2 regions of the Sporomusa aerivorans genome follow, and region 2 is predicted to be linked to the other one. Evidence: riboswitches for the same ligand, from Rfam matches in the RefSeq annotation. Region 2 holds a riboswitch; the other holds the start of a gene.
What was found. Region 2 has a riboswitch for cobalamin ahead of SATMO3_RS03575 (TonB-dependent receptor). Riboswitches for the same ligand answer to the same signal wherever they lie in the genome.
Positions count from the first base shown of each region.

Region 1 (3,157 bases), 1.2 Mb from region 2:
CTGATGCAAATCCGGCATTTTATAAGATTGCCCCACACTGGCATACAGATTCTCGTCTTCAGCCAGCTTATGAACAAACTGCATCTGGCCGCTGAAGTTGGTGTTGTTATAATCACCGGGCGCTCCGGTTGTCCAGGACTCGCGCGCGCTTAAGATCAGCGTATTCAGATCACTGACCTGCTTTTCATACTGGGTATAAGCGGAAAAGTTGTTTCTAGTCTGTTTTGACTCCTTATACGGGGTATATTCCTCCCGCTTAAAGGAACCGCCAAATAAGACTTTACCACTGTCTAACCCCCAGTCTTTTTGCAGATCAAGCCCGTAGTTTCTGTTCTTTTCCTCATCAACCGCACGTTTATTGCCCGAGAAAGTTAATGCGTCTTTTTCACGTGTCCGGTCTACATAATAAGCCGTTGTTTGGAAATGATCATCCCGATAAGTTAACTGCATATTATTTCTGTCAACATTCTGTTTTGTATCCGCTTTGCTTGTAATATAGCGATATTCTGATTCAATATGATTAACCGCTAAGTCTAACTTATCACTAAATGAATAAGTTAGGCTTAGATTATTATTCTCGGGGCCGACCCACTTCGTTCCATCAGTAGCGACCTTCTTACGAGTACCCCATTCCGAATATTGATAGCCGATACCCAAATTACCGGCTTGTAAACCAAGGGTATGCTCTTGCTGTCCATAATTGCCCCAGCCGGTCTTAAAATAATTATCGCGCTTTTTCTTGGTAATGATGTTGATGACACCGCCGGTTGCCTCACTGCCGTACAGAACCGAGCCGCCGCCTCTGACAATCTCTACCCGTTCGACGTTTTCAACAGGAATATCGGTTAAGTCATAGGTGGCGCGAACATTAAGCGGCACTCCGTTCAGCAGTACCAGCGTGCCGCCGGCGGCTCCTCTGATAACAATTTTGCTGTACATGTTGCCTAGGGACGAACCTGCCGTACCATATTGCTGCATTTCGATGCCGGTCGAAAACTTCAACGCGTCGTATAAATTACTGGCGCCAGTATTTTGCAAGTCCTTCTCAGTTAAAATTTCGGTAGAAGCCGCTACATCTACATCGCGTTTCTCATAACGCTGTGCAGTTACAATTACTTGTTCAAGGGAAAATTCACTTTCCTCCGCAGCAAATACCGGTATGGAAGAACAGCTTATCCCCAGCATAATTACTGAATAGATCATTTTTCCTAATATATTCTTTTTATTTTTTTTACTCTTTGTACTCATTGGCATCCCCTTTTTCATTCCTCGCATTAAGATAATTCCGCAGCAAAAAACGCCATTCTTCCCAGGCAATCAGAAAGAATGGCGTTACTCATTATAAGCACAAACCAAATAAACCCCTCCCTATCACTCGTAGGTGTAAAAGGCATTCACAAAGCAGGCAGTTCTCCTGGCTCTGGTTCTTCGCTCGCCCAAGCCTTCCCAAGACGCTTCGTCTCAGTGGCATATTTTGGGTTCGCTCCCCATTACAGTGGCGGGACCGCGCCGGTATTGCACCGTTCTTCCCTATTAAGCCCTTGCGGGCACCTGTTTCGTCCAATATGCAATTTTTTTTTGCTAGTATAGCAAACTTATTGGCAAAAGTCAATCAGCGATACCGTTCTCCGGCTCACCTCTAGCAGTAAAATTTTACTTTAGTTAATAGAAAGTGTGTTCTATCTCCTACTCCTTTATAACCACCCCAAATATATTAACAAGAGCAATTGCCTGTGCGGGAGCGATTATACAACCGCGAAGGTTATCTGTGGTTAGGCCCAGCTGATAAAACTGACAGGTGCTAAGATCGATTCCTGCAAGTTTAACGCCTGAAAATTGGACTTTATCAAGATTGCAATGTGAGAAGCTTACGTCAGTTAATGTGGCGGAGTAAAAGTCAGACTCAGTAAAAGAAGAGTTTTGAAGGCTGACTTTCTTACAATTGGTGTAACGCAGCACGGAATAAGCGGCATTGCAGTTATCAATAGCAACATTTCTCAAAGATGCCTCGGTCAGGTCAATACCAACCAGCTTGCAGTTGGTTAACCGGACACGGTCCATAAAACATTGACTGAAATCCACATTGGAGAGATCACATTGTTCAAAGATAGTGTCGGTTAGGTTGACGGAGGGCCAATGAACGGAATTAAAAACAACATTTTTAAATAAAACCTGGTTAATAGCAACGTTTTCAGCAGTCTGAACCTCTAATGTACAGTCTTGTATAAGGCTGAGTTCCAGGCAGTCTTCGTCGTGAAACCCGTTCTTATACGTCAAGGGTAATTCGGGAGGCAGATTTGGCGTTACTAATTTGGATTTAGCAAATTTTTTGACCATGATATTACCTCAAGCTAATAAAATCGTTCTGTTATTCTTCCTGTTAGCCTATCGCTGTCCTGTAACACTAAGGGCCTATTAACCTTATATTTACCGTTTAAATACAAAGATCCTGTTGAATTACTGTGATGCAGGATTTTGCACGTAGTCAGCAAATTGATCAATGCCCTTATATATAGTAGAATTCCGCTGTAAAGGTTGTGTGCAGGAATTTCTAAGAATAAATCGCATATTACTGATGGTCATTTACCAAAGCGCAAACCGGCAATCATCATTATGGATGATTGCCGGTCTATTTCTAAGAACGCAGGCTTGGGGAAATGAAACACAGGGACTCACAACTTCTACCGGGTTAAAAATTTGATACAAACCCCACTGAAACGCCGCGGGTATCATACCCGGGATTATGAGTTCTAAAACCGTTAGAAACATGCATTAGCGTATATCCTACATTTACTGAAGAGCTGTCATTGAATTTATAAATAAGTTTAGGCCCGACCCGCCACATAAAATTATAATATCTTCCTCCTGCCGGAAATGGTTTATCGTATAAAATAACTCCGCCGCTTATATCTAATGCTGCCAATAGCTTGCCAGAATAATGTTTTTCAGTGCGAATCATGTATATTGGTCCGATACCGACTGCGGAGCTTTCTTGAGAGTGTGTCTGGTTTTCAAGAGTTACGTTTCCAATCGGTCGAGTGATTGTAATCCCCCGGTATATGGACTTATTTTTTTTCTCAGAAATTTTCTCTAGTATATGCAGCGATACCGTATCCAGATCGCGGTCATTGTTGCTTGTAGTCAGGTAGTCCCAATC
Region 1 is NZ_CP156926.1:1,977,362-1,980,518, reverse strand. Features, by position in the region: gene SATMO3_RS09015 (TonB-dependent receptor plug domain-containing protein) at 1-1,248, opposite strand, end outside; cobalamin riboswitch at 1,387-1,570, opposite strand; gene SATMO3_RS09010 (pentapeptide repeat-containing protein) at 1,687-2,337, opposite strand; gene SATMO3_RS09005 (acyloxyacyl hydrolase) at 2,690-3,157, opposite strand, start outside.
Region 1: linked by a shared signal. The riboswitch ahead of SATMO3_RS09015 (TonB-dependent receptor plug domain-containing protein) and the one ahead of SATMO3_RS03575 (TonB-dependent receptor) in region 2 are both predicted to bind cobalamin.

Region 2 (3,157 bases):
GACAGGATACGGCCTTTGTTTTCATATTTTGCATCGGAAACAAACGCACCGCGGGAGTAACTGCTGGAATAGCCGGTATAAAAAGAGACATTTTTAACTGGCTTATAGGTAATGCCAACGCTGGGCGCCAAATCGAGATTATTCACCTTTTCGGACGAGGATTCGAACTTACCGTCCCGTCTTGACCCTGCCACCAGAACCTGCAGTTTTTTGTATTCCATCGTATCGGCCAGAGTAACGCCCACGACGGTTTCTTCATAGGACAAAGACGCGTGGCCTGCCTCAGGCAGCGTATAGTCTCCATATACAATCCCGTCATACAGGTTGCCGGATATCAGCCCTGCGACGCTGTTTACCGATGTATTCCAATATTTTGTCCAGGCTCTGTCGACGGAAAAAGCCAGGCTGTGCTTTACTTCGCCGGCAGTAAAATCACCGTTTACACCCGTCTGAACATAAACATTCTTGGAAGCTTCATTCTGGTGATTGAGTTTGTTTGATGAGAGGAAATTCCCGTAACCGTCAATATATAAAGCCGAGCCCGCATTATACTTGGTGCCGCTGCGGCTCGCCATCCCCGTATTCACATACCAGCGCCAGGTGTCGTTGATTTTTTGCTCATGATTCAATGTTGATAAATAGCCATGGACATATTTCGTTGTTTCGGGAAAATCATAGGAATTCTTTGCGTCGGGAACCTTGGGCATCAGTCCCTTGTTTACACTGTCGCTCAGAATAAACCAGCGCTGCCCTTCATTTACCCTGAGATCAAAATACCCGGCCAGAAGATTGGTGGTACTGCGGTCATCCCGGTGGTCAAGATTGATAAAAAAGGTTTTTTCTTCCTTTTCCGTTCCTGCCAGCGACAAGTCGCCGTCCAGATGACCGGCGTTGACGCGAAGCCCCCACTCCTGATTTTCACCAAAGCGTCTGCCGATATCGATGTATTCGCCCCAGGAGCCCCTGCCGGAGAAGGTTTGCGTGTAACGGGTAACAGGCTCGTCCCCGGCTCGCTTTGATATCACATTAATCATACCGGGCGGCGCGCTTTTACCGCTGTTTGTCCCGTTGGAGGAAGTAGTCGCGCCGTTGATGCCCGCGTTTGGCCCGACAGTTACGTCCATGCGTTCAATGATATGCGCCGGCGGTGTTGTGAACTGGTAAAACAAATTTGGAATGCCGTTTAAGTACATATTATTGCCGTTCATGTTAATGCCGCGCATGGAAAAATCCGTGTACATCGGCGAGCTTGTACTGCTTCTAATCGACGGAATATTGGTCAGCACTTCGTTTAACGTTAAACCGGGCGTGCCGAAGGTTTCAATGCTTTTGGCGGTAAGACTTATTTCCGTGTAAGGAATATCCAGAATATCCTTATAACCTAATATCCCGTACCGGGCTTTCTTATTGACATAACTTCCGGGATAAACGAAAGCTTCCCCTTCTACCAGAACCTCCTCCAGCTGATATACCGTTTTTTCGGCCGCTTCCTCAGCATACACGGCATTGTCCGCGCCTGCGCCCATGAATAGCATCGCCGCACCGGCCGCCAACAGAGTCATTCGTCGTTTCAGCGCTTTTTTATTTACTCTATTCTTATTACTCATCCTACATATCCCCTTCTCCTCTAACCTTAGCCAGCCCTAACCTTACCATCCTGCTATTCTCGAAATCACATAAAAAATCGACCTCCTAATTTCGAGAGGCCGTTACTGAGCAAGAAAACCTGTTTAATAAAAAATCCCAGCTTGTAAAAAGCTGGGAAGGAAATGGCACAGGCGCCCGTAAATCCCCTCCCCATCGTCGTGGGTAAAACGGTGATTGTCAAACAGGCAGTTCTCCTGGCTTCGGATCTTCGTTTGCCTGCGCCTTCCCAAAGCTTGCGCTCCAGTGGCATTGTGCAGGTTCACTCCCCGTTACAGTGGCGGGACCGCGCCGGCATTACACCGGACTTCCCTATTAAGCCCCGTAGGGCACCTATTTCCACAATATCTTTTTTTACAAATCACTTTAATAAATACTTAATTTATACTAGCAAATAATGTCATAAGCGTCAAGAGGCTGTCGAAACTTGACAGAAACTATACCGGTTAAACTGTGGCGTTCGAAGAGGACCTGCACAAAAGCGAAGTCCTGATAGCCGCGCTTGGATTAAAGAGGCAGGTATTGCATTGTTAAGAAATGATTATACCATGTTAAGTTTCCGGGAAGTTCATTGACGAATTTACACTAAGAGATTTATACTGGGGATGGATTTATTGACAATATAATCCAAAAATTTCAACACTCATATATCCTGTTTTATGGCAAACCCGTTGAAAAACGGGGACGCAAAGCCGTGGGTCTAAGGGTAGGTGCTTCCTATGACAGCCTGGTTGCTCTTGAGAATTATTACCAAGATGCTGCCCGGTTTTTTTTATTGCCTTCTTTTATCGATCTCGTTAGTGCTAAAAAATTTAGGCACAGACTTGAATGATAACAGTTACCTGACTTAGCAAAGGCAACAAATTTACTAGACGGGAGTTGGTCGGTCTATGAGAATCACTAGTATGAGAACGAGATGATTTGAGCAAAGAATCCAGCGAAATCACCGCCATCCGGGAAATTGAGGCTGCTGGCAGACATCGGCGACCCCAATCACAGACAATCGCCAGCGCGACCGAGGAGCAAACCGCTTCCATGCAGGAAATCGCGGCTTCAAGTCAAAGCCTGGCGCAAATGGCCACAGAATTAACCCAGGCCAGCAGTAAGTTCAAAATATAAAAGGAGAGCTGCGGTGCGCTTAGCCCTCCCTCTCCTTGCATAATTAATCGAACTTTAATTGTTTGGTAACCTGTAAAAAATGTAACTATGCCATAATATAACCAGATATACACGTACTTATCTTGACATTCAAGGAGATGCTCAAAATGACAACGAGACGGTATCCAATAATTGTACAACTTACTACTATTTTTGCGGTGACCATTTTATCTTTTCTCGTAATATTAGGGTATGTGCTGCATAGTTACGCAAACACTACCACCTCGACAGTAGAATTCAGTAACAAAGTTAATACTGCTTCGACAAGATTGATAATGGTCAAAGATGCCCATACTGATTTTACCCGGGCGCTGCTGAATATGCGTGGTTTTCTGTTTTATACCGACGGGACGGC
Region 2 is NZ_CP156926.1:779,761-782,917, reverse strand. Features, by position in the region: gene SATMO3_RS03575 (TonB-dependent receptor) at 1-1,607, opposite strand, end outside; cobalamin riboswitch at 1,814-1,996, opposite strand; cyclic di-GMP riboswitch class I at 2,296-2,383, shown strand; gene SATMO3_RS03570 (hypothetical protein) at 2,566-2,763, shown strand; gene SATMO3_RS03565 (methyl-accepting chemotaxis protein) at 2,910-3,157, shown strand, end outside.